DNA from 3 places in the Enterobacter sp. 186315 genome. Region 1 is predicted to be linked to each of the others. Evidence: predicted binding sites of a transcription regulator. Region 1 holds the regulator's gene; each other region holds the start of a gene.
What was found. Region 1 encodes CRP, which controls carbon source genes, mostly activating them, when cyclic AMP is high. Its sites were predicted from a motif close to ATGTGANNNNNNTCACAT; they were not measured.

Region 1 (4,011 bases):
GCATCGTACTCCAGACGCTGCTGACACCGCTGCAACGCAATCTCGCAGGACTGTAAATAGCGCTGCGCCAGATCCGGCGTCAGCATCGTGTGCTCGCGCGCCAGCGTGGTCATGGCGTTAATGTGCTCGACGATAAACTGGCTGTGCGTCACCCACAGCCTCATGTCTGCCAGATAGTGCGAGTTAAAGCCCGGCTCCTGCATCGCCTGGTTGAGCGAGTTAAACAGGGCGTTGTGCGCCTGGTTCACCTTCATGCGCTGATACGCCAGCGGGGAGGGCTGCGGATCGTCGCTCAGGATCAGACGAATCGCCTGCTGATCTGCCTCCAGCGCGTCGTGGGCGTTCTGGCGCAGCAGCCCGCTCTGCCACTGCGGCCACAGCCAGACCATGCCGCCAAAGGCAATCAGGCAGCCAATCAGCGTATCCACCAGCCGGGCGACAATAAACTGCTCGCCGTTGAGGGTCAGCAGTTGCAGGGTGTACACCGCCGTCACCGTAAAGCCCACCATCGCCCAGCCGTAGTTCTTGCGGATAATCAGGTAGCTCACCACCGTCACCACCAGCATTCCCATCAGCGTGTACCCGTCCGGGACGTGGAAGTGCAGCGTTATACCGGCAATGATCAGCCCCGCCATGGTGCCGCCCGCCCGGTGCAGAATGCGCACCCGCGTGGCGCCGTAGCCGTTTTGGGTCACGAACAGCACGGTCATTAAGATCCAGTAGGGCTTAGGCAGGTGCAGCGCCATCCCCATCAGGCTGGCGATGCTGAGCATCACGCTTATCCGCGCGGCGTTGCGCAGGGCGGCGGACTTAAGGGACAGATAGCTTTTCAGCGCGGGCAGCAGCGGCAGACGTTTTTGCTTGTCGGCCATCAGATCGCGCGGATAGAGCGGACGCTGGGTGCGCAGCACGCGCGCAATGCGGCTGAAGTGCCACGCGGCGAACTGCCCGACCGGGTTATCCGCGTGCTGACGGGCAATTTTCTCCAGCGCGCCAAGCTGTTTGTCCATGTTAAAACGCGTGGGGTAGCGGTGATAAAGAATGTCGTCCGCCAGCGTGCGCAGGCGTGCGGAAACGGTCTGGGCGTTCCAGCGGATCACCGCTTCGGCGTGGCTGCGCTCCACCAGCTTTTGCACCTCCTGCGGATGGTGAAGGCTGACGGAGATATGCTCCTGGAGATCGAGCCCCACCTGGAAAATGCGCAGCAGGCGCTTGTAGTCCTGGTTTTTATTGGCGGCGAGCATATGCAGCTGCTGATAACACTGGCTGATGAGATCCACCACCTTCTGCTGGCGGGTGAGCAGCGGCGGCAGCGACTTTTCCGGATCGGCGTGCTGGGTGAGCAGGGTATATTTCGCCTCGCAATAGTCCGCAAGCTGAACGTACAGCAGGCTCAGGGATTCGCGCAGCGGCTGTTCGCGCCACAGCCAGAACCAGAACCAGTTAAACAGCCCGTACCACAGCGTGCCGAGCGCGTAGATCAGCAGCGGCTCCCATATCGGCATGTTCCCGGCGAGGCTCAGGGTGAAGATGGCGGCAATCAGCGAGGCGGGCAGCAGCCGGGCGTGCAGCGAGCTAATTTCTGCCGTCACGCCGAGCGTCATCGCCAGCACGGTTAAGATCAGCGGGAGCGGGATATCGCGGGCCAGCAGCAGCTGCACGGCGAGGCTACAGCCTGCAAACAGGCAGCCGCCAATAATCAGGCGTTTGAAAAAGCGTTTGTGCGGCGTGTCCAGACCGGCAATGTTGCAGCAGGCGGGAACGAGGGAGAACAGCAGACCTTGTTGCAGATGGCCGAGCATCAGCCCCACGGCCACGGGAAGACATAACACCAGCGTTTGTCGCAGTGCATAGTTAACTTCCGGGTGATAGATCAGCCTGCGCCACATGGGGAATAGAGACAAAAACGGCGTGGCACCTCGCGATGCCACGCCGTTTGACCGGAATTAACGGGTCCCGTAAACCACGATAGTTTTACCGTGGGCGGAAATCAGGTTCTGGTCTTCGAGCATTTTCAGGATACGGCCAACCGTTTCACGAGAACAGCCGACGATCTGACCAATTTCCTGACGCGTGATTTTAATTTGCATACCGTCAGGGTGGGTCATGGCGTCTGGCTGTTTCGCCAGGTTCAGCAGCGTCTGTGCGATACGGCCTGTCACGTCCAGGAAGGCGAGGTTACCCACTTTCTCGGAGGTCACTTGCAGACGGCGCGCCATCTGGGAAGAGAGACGCATCAGGATGTCAGGGTTAACCTGAATCAGCTGACGGAATTTCTTGTAGGAGATTTCAGCCACTTCACACGCGGTTTTCGCACGAACCCAGGCGCTACGTTCCTGGCCTTCTTCAAACAGGCCCAGTTCACCGATGAAATCGCCCTGGTTCAGATAAGAAAGGATCATTTCTTTGCCTTCCTCATCTTTGATCAGCACTGCCACCGAGCCTTTAACGATGTAATACAACGTTTCCGCTTTTTCACCCTGGTGAATCAGCGTGCTCTTTGATGGATACTTATGAATATGGCAATGAGACAAGAACCATTCAAGTGTCGGGTCTGTTTGCGGTTTGCCAAGCACCATGCGCTGTTATCCTCTGTTATAAGCTGTCACCAGAGTCATAAGATGCATCCAGACTCTGGGGTTGCAATCGAATTCTTACCCATACCCTGGGAAGTCGGCTGTCGTAACATTATCGCAGCCAGTAAAGTTTGATGTCCTCTGCATACATGTGTAACGTCAATGTATTACTGTAGCATCCCGAGTGTTTTAGCATAGCTTTTGCCGCGTGTCTCCTGGTGTCTCGCTTCAGCATGATGCATGTCGCCTTCCGTTGCGAGAAATGTAACGCACGCGTAATCTGTCACCAAAAATGCAACGTTGGAGTTAATGAATATGCAAGCGCGTGTGAAATGGGTTGAAGGTTTAACGTTCCTGGGCGAATCCGCTTCCGGACACCAGATTTTGATGGACGGCAACTCCGGCGATAAAGCCCCAAGCCCAATGGAGATGGTGCTGATGGCGGCGGGCGGTTGCAGCGCGATTGACGTGGTGTCGATTTTGCAAAAAGGGCGTCATGACGTCACCGATTGCGAGGTAAAGCTTACTTCAGAACGTCGCGAAGAGGCTCCACGCTATTTCACCCACATTAATCTGCATTTTATCGTGACCGGAAAAGCGCTCAAGGACGCGGCGGTATCGCGCGCGGTTGACCTTTCTGCGGAGAAATACTGCTCTGTGGCGTTAATGCTGGAGAAAGCGGTAAAAATTACGCATTCGTTTGAGGTGATCGAAGCGTAACAAATTGGGCATCGTGCGCGTTGATGCCCTCACCCTGGCCCTCTCCCACAGGGAGAGGGAAAATGATCACTCGATCTGCTTCCCTTCCATCAACCGCTGCACCAGCGGGGTCATGATCAGCTCCATCGCCAGCCCCATTTTCCCGCCCGGAACCACTAAAGTATTCATATGAGAAATGAAAGAGCCTTGCAGCATCGCCAGCAGCCAGGGGTAATCGATGTTATCCAGATTGCGGAAATGGATGACCACAAAGCTCTCGTCCAGCGACGGGATGCCTTTGGCGGCAAACGGGTTTGAGGTGTCCACCGTCGGGACGCGCTGGAAGTTGATGTGGGTGCGGGAGAACTGCGGGGTCAGGAAGTTGATGTAATCTTCCATGGAACGCACCACCGAATCCATCACCGCCTCGCGGGAGTGCCCGCGCTCGCTCATATCGCGCGTCAGCTTCTGGATCCACTCCAGGTTCACAATCGGCACCACGCCCACCAGCAGATCCACATGGCGCGCCACGTCGTGTTGCGCGGTCACCACGCCGCCGTGCAGCCCTTCATAAAACAGCACGTCGGTCGGCTCAGGGAGCGGCTGCCACGGGGTAAAGGTCCCCGGCACCTGGTTCCAGGGCACCGCTTCATCGTAGGTGTGCAGATACTTGCGCGACTGGCCAGTGCCGCTTAAGCCGTACTCGCGAAACGTCTGCTCCAGCAGGCTAAAGTCG
Region 2 (4,011 bases), on a different contig from region 1:
TGCTGGCCTCTACGATTGCGCGGATCTTCTCGCTGAGCGGATCGCGAACGTCAATCGCCTCACCGCGTTCATCGACGCCGCTCGCGTAGCGGATCCAGCCCGCCACGCCTAGCGCCAGCAGCGGCCATGCAGAGCCACGGGTAAGGTGAACGCGAATGCCGTCGAGCATCCGCTGGGGCAGCTTCTGGCTGCCGTCCATCGCGATTTGCCAGGTGCGGTGCTGTAGCGCCGGGTTGGCGAAGCGCTCAATCAGGCTGTCGGCGTAGTCCGTTAAATCCACATCGGTGATGCGCAGCGTCGGCGCCTGCTCATCCAGCATCAAACGGCGTGCCGCCTGGCGGAAATGTTCGTCTTCCATACATTCATTGATGTGCGCATAGCCCGCGAGATAGCCGAGATAAGCCAGGAAAGAGTGGCTGCCGTTAAGCATCCGCAGTTTCATCTGCTCCCAGGGTAAAACGTCCTGCACCATCTGTACGCCAGCCGCTTCCCACTCCGGGCGTCCGGCAACAAAGTTATCTTCTACCACCCACTGGATGAACGGCTCGCAGCTGATGGCGCAGGGATCTTCAACGCCCAGCTCGCGGGTGATTTCCGCCAGCGAGGCGTCCGTCGCGGCGGGCACAATTCGGTCGACCATCGTGCCCGGGAAACTGACGTGCGCGCCTATCCAGTCGGCCAGCTCAGCGGAGCGTTTTTGCGCCATCCCCAGCACCGCGTTTTTCACCACGTGGCCGTTGTCCGGGATGTTATCGCAGGAGAGGACGGTAAACGCCGCCAGGCCGCGCTCGCGGCGGCGGTGCAGGGCCTCGACCAGAATACCGGGTGCGGAATGGGGTTCGGACGGATTTTCCAGATCGTGAATGATGCGGGCGTTGTTCAGATCCAGCTTTCCGGTGGCCGGGTCGATGCAGTAGCCTTTTTCGGTGATGGTCAGGGAAACGATGGCCACCTGCGGCTCGCAAAATTTCTCAATGATCGCCGCCAGCGAATCCAGCTTCGCGTTCAGACATTCGTGTACCGCGCCCACCACAATCGGCCGATTGCCGTCGGCGCCTTTTTCCAGCACGGTAAACAGGTGGTCTTGCGCGCGCAGCTGGCCCATCAGCACATCGCCGCTGAACAGACTGATCTCACAGATCCCCCAGTCGCCCCCTTTCGCATTCAGCACGCGGTCGGTTAACAGCGCCTGATGGGCGCGGTGAAATGCGCCAAACCCGAAGTGAACGATGCGCGAGCGCAGCTGCTGGCGGTCGTAACGCGGCAGCTGGACGTGGGCGGGAAGCGAGGCAGTGGCGATAGTCTTCATTAAATACACACCTGATTAACCATTAATTAACAAGGTCAGTGTAAAGTTATATGACAACAAATAAAATTGGTGAGCCGTAAATATCGCCGTTATGTGAGTTTGATCAATCAATGTGCTGCCCTGTATTGACCCTTATTATGAAACATGTATGGTAGTCGTCATTGCACAAACACATATTGGTATAACAACTTTAGAGGGTGAGACAATGGAACAAACCTGGCGTTGGTACGGGCCAAACGATCCGGTTTCTCTTGATGATGTGCGTCAGGCTGGCGCAACGGGCGTTGTCACGGCGCTGCACCATATTCCCAACGGTCAGGTGTGGCCGGTTGAGGAGATCAAAGCGCGTCAGGCGCTGCTGGCTGAAAAAGGGCTGACCTGGTCGGTCGTCGAAAGCATTCCGGTTCACGAAGAGATCAAAACCCGTTCCGGTGAATGTGACGCCTGGATCGCCAACTATCAGCAGAGCATTCGCAACCTGGCGGCCTGCGGGATCGACACAGTTTGCTATAACTTCATGCCGATTCTGGACTGGACGCGTACAGACCTGGAATACCAGCTGCCGGACGGCTCAAAAGCGCTGCGCTTTGACCAGATTGCCTTTGCGGCGTTTGAGCTGCACATCCTGAAGCGCGAAGGCGCGGCGGCGGATTACACCGACGAAGAGCAGCAGCAGGCGCTGGCGTGGTTCAACGCGGCGAGCGAGGCTGATATCGAAAAACTCACCCGCAATATTATTGCTGGCCTGCCGGGTGCGGAAGAGGGCTATACCCTGGACCAGTTCCGCGCGCGTCTGGCGGAATACGGTGATATCGATAAAAACCAGCTTCGCGAAAACATGGCCCACTTCCTGCGTGCCATCGTGCCGGTAGCAGAAGAGGCGGGCGTGCGGCTGGCGGTTCACCCGGACGATCCTCCGCGTCCTATCCTCGGCCTGCCGCGTATCGTGTCGACGATTGAAGATATGCAGTGGCTGAAAGAGACCGTTAACAGCATCTATAACGGCTTTACCATGTGTACCGGCTCCTACGGCGTGCGCGCCGATAACGACCTGGTGCGGATGATTGAAACCTTCGGCGACCGTATTCACTTCACGCACCTGCGCGCAACGTGCCGTGAAGAGAATCCAAAAACCTTCCACGAAGCCGCTCACCTGACCGGTGATGTGAATATGGTGGCGGTGGTTGACGCGATCCTCTCTGAAGAGAAGCGTCGTAAGGAGGCCGGGGATCTGCGTCCTATCCCGTTCCGTCCGGATCACGGTCATCAGATGCTTGACGATCTGCGTAAGAAAACCAACCCGGGCTATTCGGCGATTGGCCGCCTGAAAGGGATGGCGGAAGTGCGCGGCGTGGAGCTGGCGCTGAAGATGACGAAATATCCTGAGCTTCTTTAGTCAGTAATGCCGGGTGGCGGCTTCGCCTTACCCGGCCTACAAAAACAAAAAAACCGGCTCTGAGGCCGGTATTTTTTTGTAGGTCGGGTAAGCTTGCGCCACCCGACACATACCGCTATCAGTCAGCACGACCCATATAGCGTTTTTCTTCGATATGGATACGAATTTTCTCGCCCGCTGACAGGTATTCAGGTACCTGAACAACCAGGCCCGTGGTCAGTGTGGCTGGCTTGTTGCGTGCGCTTGCTGACGCGCCTTTGATGCCCGGCGCTGTGTCAACGATCTCCAGATCGACGGTCTGCGGCAGTTCGAGCGCCAGCAGCACGCCGTCCCAGGTCAGGACCTGCATGTCCGGCATCCCGCCTTCAGGAATGAACAGCAGCTCTTCTTCAATCTGATCTTTGGTAAAGATGTACGGGGTATAGTCTTCTTTATCCATGAACACATATTCGTTACCGTCGATGTACGAGAAATCAACGTAGCGACGGGTCAGGGTCACGGTATCGACGATATCGTCGCCTTTGAAGCGCTCTTCCACCTTCAGACCGGTACGAACATCGGCAAAACGCATTTTGTACAGCGTTGCTGCACCACGGGCGCTCGGGGCCTGAATATCGATATCTTTCACAATCAGCAGCTTGCCGTTGTAATTCAGTACCATACCTTTCTTAATTTCGTTCGCTCTTGGCATTGCAATAATCCTGTCTACGGGAGGTAAAAAATATCGCGCCAAATTACTCGCGCGCGCGCGTTCAGGCAAGTGGAATTCGTGGCTTTTGCTATCAATACATAAAAGGTGTTACTGTGCGCGCCACGCCCGATTGAGCGGGTATCCGTTGCCAGAAGAGAGCTCTTATGGATTGCCGCCCGGACTGCGGTGCCTGCTGTACCGCACCGTCCATTTCAAGCCCCATTCCCGGGATGCCGGAGGGCAAGCCTGCCAACACGCGCTGCGTTCAGCTTTCTGACAACAACCTGTGCCTGATTTTTGGCTCGCCGCTGCGCCCGAAAGTGTGCGCCGGTTTACAGCCATCGGCTGAAATGTGCGGCACCACGCGGGCGCAGGCGATAACCTGGCTTCTTGAGCTGGAATCGCTCACCGCGCCCTAAACATCCTTAATGCGCGTCAGGCACGATATCGTCAGCACGCACATCCCCAGCGCAATCCAGAAGACCGTGTGATAGTTCCAGATTTCAGCGACCACGCCAGCCATTGAACCGGCAATAATCCAGCCCACGCGGGTGGTATTAGTATAAAGGGTGGTGGCAGAGCCTGCCTGGCCCGGCATCAGATCCTGGAAGTAGA
Region 3 (4,011 bases), on a different contig from region 1:
AATTAAATTAAGACGACGCGCACTATCTGCCGCTTTCTGTACAACGCCATATACGCCCATTACGCCAACAACCCCGCCAGCTCTTCGCCCTGTCAGGGCACTGAGTTCAAGGTTTAAATTCATGCCAGCTGCGACAAAGGATGCTGTTGCAAAAGCAAATCCCATGTTAGTGAGTGAGCTCGCTGCGATATGAATATTTACGGCCATTAACAGTTTTTTGATGTGCTCTAGCTGGTCAGACGTTTTATGTCGAAATATTCCTTCAAAGTATATTTTGAGCATTTCATAAACAATATCTGTATTGCTTATAATATGATAAAGACCTTTAGTAAATCGGATGTCTTCGGATTTTTGCTTTTGGCAAACGTCTTGATATTCTTCAGTAAAGCAGGATGTATAATACAGCGCACGTGTTGCACCTGCGCCGATCGTTTCAATCACATTTGATACAGCTTCCCCCACACCTGTTAATACATGGTCGAGTTTTAACGCAAGAATTTTGTTTGCCTGTAAGTAACTTATAATTTCATTTCTATAGTACATAACCGCTCCTTGATTATTTCACTATATCCATTTTCCTTATTATCCACGGGCGGCGACCGGTGAACCGTTGTCTACAAAACTGAGGATGGTTCAGCGAGATAAGCTGACAGGGTATCGCGCTGCTTCCGTGTTAGTCACTGAGCATACGTTGAACTGACAGCAATACGGTAAAACGTACGCTTAGTGACTTATACCTTACTGGATTTTATTAATCGCGTAAGCAATCTCCGCCGACGTCTGCAACACGCGGATTTCCTGGAACAGCCCCAGCGCCTCGTCATACTCTTTGCGCAAATAGCTCAGCCACTGCTTGATGCGCGCCACGTGATACAGCCCGGTATCGCCCTGCTTTTCCAGGCGGCTGTATTTTTGCAGCAGCGTGACCACATCGGGCCAGGGCATGCGCGGCTCGTTGTATTTCACCACCCGGCTCAGGTTCGGCACGTTGAGCGCGCCGCGTCCGATCATCACCGCGTCGCAGCCCGTTTCTTTCATGCAGGCCTGCGCGCTGTCGTAATCCCAGATTTCACCGTTGGCGATCACCGGGATACGCAGCCTTTTGCGGATCTCGCCGATCGCCTGCCAGTTGATGCGCTCGGCTTTGTAGCCGTCTTCTTTGGTTCGCCCGTGAACCACCAGCTCGGTAGCCCCGGCCTGCTGAACGGCGTCGGCGATTTCAAACTGTTTATCGCCGCTGTCCCAGCCCAGACGCACCTTAACCGTGACCGGCAGATGCGACGGCACCGCCTCGCGCATGGCTTTTGCGCCGCGATAGATAAGCTCGGGATCTTTGAGAAGGGTCGCTCCGCCGCCGCTGCCGTTGACCATTTTCGACGGACAGCCGCAGTTGAGATCGACACCGTAAGAGCCAAGCTCCACGGCGCGGGCGGCGTTTTCCGCCAGCCATTCAGGATACTGGCCTAACAGCTGGATGCGCACCAGCGTGCCGGAGGTGGTGCGGCTCTGACGATGCAGCTCCGGGCAGAGCCGGTAGAAGGATTTTACCGGCAACAGCATATCGACCACGCGCAAAAACTCCGTCACGCAGAGATCGTAATCGTTCACCTCGGTCAGCAGCTCGCGCACGAGCGAATCGAGCACGCCTTCCATTGGGGCCAGTAAAACACGCATTCTGAGTACCTGTGAAAAAAGACGCGCTATAGTAGCCGCTCTCCAGGTATGTGGAAAGCCCGGCCGTTAATCGGGAATGGACTCTTCCGGGCGCAGCGTCAGCACCTCAAAACCGTCTGCGGTCACGGCGACGGTATGTTCCCACTGCGCCGAGAGTTTTTTGTCACGCGTCACCACCGTCCAGCCGTCTTTTTTGGTTTTGATGCGGCTGTCGCCCTGATTCACCATCGGCTCGATGGTAAACACCATTCCCTCTTTCAGCACCGCGCCTTCTCCCGGTTTGCCGTAATGCAGCACCTGCGGATCTTCGTGCATCTCCCGGCCCACGCCGTGCCCGCAGTATTCGCGCACTACGCTGTAGCCGTTGCCCTCAACGTAAGACTGAATCGCGTGGCCGATATCCCCAAGCGTGGCGCCGGGTTTGACCGCCTTAATACCTTCCCACATCGCCTCGTAGGTCTTTTTCACCAGACGACGCGCGAGGGGCGATACCTCGCCAATCAGATACATTTTGCTGGAATCGGCTATCAGGCCCTCTTTTTCGAGGGTGATGTCCACGTTCACAATCATGCCCGTTTTCAGGTGTTCGGACTCTTTCGGCATCCCGTGGCACACCACGTCGTTAACAGAGGTGTTCAGAACGTAGGGAAAGTCGTACTGCCCTTTGCTGGCCGGACGGGCGTGCAGTTCGTTAACGATGAACTCTTCAACGCGGTTGTTAATCGCCATGGTCGTGACGCCGGGCTTTATAAATCCGTCTAACATTGTAAAAACAGAGGCTAACAGTTCACCCGCATGACGCTGTTTTGCCAGCTCGTCGGCGGTTTTGATAATGATGGATGACATGGCGCATCTCCTGCGTTGCCAGGCTTAATTGCTTGATTCAGCTGTAAATCACATACTGGCACTGAAACGCGGGGCTGTCCATTTGTGGAAATGCCCAACGTTCCATTCTGGAATGTCTGGTATGCTCAAAATTCATGATGTGATCCGTGGCACATTTTCGGGTTTAATTGTATGATGAATGCGTTTCTTCAAGGACTTTCACCATGAGAAAAACACTCAATACTATCTGGCAGTACCTGCGCGCATTCGTCCTGATTTACGCCTGTCTTTACGCCGGGATTTTCATCGCCTCCCTGCTTCCTATCACCATTCCCGGCAGCATTATCGGCATGCTGATCCTGTTCGTGCTGCTGGCGCTACAGGTTCTGCCGGCCAAATGGGTTAACCCCGGCTGCTTTGTGCTGATCCGCTATATGGCGCTGCTGTTCGTCCCTATCGGCGTGGGTGTGATGCAGTATTACGAGCTTCTTAAAGCCCAGTTCGGCCCGATCGTGGTCTCCTGCGCGGTGAGTACGCTGGTGGTTTTCCTGGTGGTGAGCTGGAGTTCGCACCTGGTACACGGCGAACGTAAAGTGGTCGGGCAGAAAGGAACAAAACAATGATGGCTAATATCTGGTGGTCTTTGCCGTTAACCCTGGTGGTCTTCTTCGCCGCGCGCAGGCTGGCCGTTCGTTTCAAAATGCCCCTGCTGAACCCGCTGCTGGTCGCGATGGTGGTGATTATTCCTTTCCTGCTGCTGACGGGTATCCCCTACGAGCGTTATTTTGCCGGCAGCAAAGTGTTAAACGACCTGCTGCAACCGGCTGTCGTCGCGCTGGCGTTTCCTTTATATGAGCAGCTGCACCAGATCCGCGCCCGCTGGAAGTCCATCATCACCATCTGTTTTATCGGCAGCCTGGTGGCGATGGTGACCGGCACCACCGTGGCCTTACTGATGGGCGCTTCGCCACAGATTGCGGCCTCTATTCTGCCGAAATCGGTCACCACGCCAATTGCGATGGCGGTGGGTGGCAGCATCGGTGGCATCCCGGCGATCAGCGCCGTGTGCGTGATTTTTGTCGGTATTCTGGGTGCGGTGTTCGGGCACACCCTGCTGAACGCCATGCGTATTCATACCAAAGCGGCGCGCGGCCTGGCGATGGGGACGGCCTCTCACGCCCTGGGCACCGCGCGCTGCGCCGAGATGGATTATCAGGAAGGGGCCTTTAGCTCGCTGGCCCTGGTGATTTGCGGGATCATGACCTCGTTAATCGCCCCGTTTCTGTTCCCGATTATTCTGGCGGTGGTGGGCTAAAATTTGCGATGCGTCGCGCAAATTTCATTTTGCTTTCATAAGTTGCATAAATAATGAGAAATGGATCACATATAAAGCCCCATCGGCTCCGTACACTACCGATCCATTAACCTTTATGAGGCTTCGCCATGCACCCACGTTTTCACGCTGCTTTTGCAGAGCTTGCCGAGAATTTGCAGTCAGCCCTGACCCCGATT

Region 2: uxuA (mannonate dehydratase) is a predicted target of CRP. The motif match lies at 1,401-1,418, and genes of this name have one in related genera.
Region 3: ACSVHP_RS10720 (CidA/LrgA family protein) is a predicted target of CRP. The motif match lies at 2,658-2,675, and genes of this name have one in related genera.

Annotation. Positions count from the first base shown of each region.
Region 1 covers NZ_JBPTTK010000024.1:21,962-25,972, reverse strand. Annotated here, with positions in the region: gene ACSVHP_RS19940 (YccS/YhfK family putative transporter) at 1-1,889, opposite strand, end outside; gene crp (cAMP-activated global transcriptional regulator CRP) at 1,947-2,579, opposite strand; gene ACSVHP_RS19930 (OsmC family protein) at 2,892-3,296, shown strand; gene ACSVHP_RS19925 (phosphoribulokinase) at 3,363-4,011, opposite strand, start outside.
Region 2 covers NZ_JBPTTK010000007.1:231,581-235,591, reverse strand. Annotated here, with positions in the region: gene ACSVHP_RS10870 (mannitol dehydrogenase family protein) at 1-1,309, opposite strand, end outside; gene uxuA (mannonate dehydratase) at 1,515-2,705, shown strand; gene yeiP (elongation factor P-like protein YeiP) at 2,824-3,396, opposite strand; gene ACSVHP_RS10855 (YkgJ family cysteine cluster protein) at 3,561-3,815, shown strand; gene setB (sugar efflux transporter SetB) at 3,812-4,011, opposite strand, start outside.
Region 3 covers NZ_JBPTTK010000007.1:197,834-201,844, forward strand. Annotated here, with positions in the region: gene ACSVHP_RS10705 (hypothetical protein) at 1-543, opposite strand, end outside; gene dusC (tRNA dihydrouridine(16) synthase DusC) at 739-1,674, opposite strand; gene map (type I methionyl aminopeptidase) at 1,741-2,520, opposite strand; gene ACSVHP_RS10720 (CidA/LrgA family protein) at 2,724-3,122, shown strand; gene ACSVHP_RS10725 (CidB/LrgB family autolysis modulator) at 3,119-3,814, shown strand; gene cdd (cytidine deaminase) at 3,943-4,011, shown strand, end outside.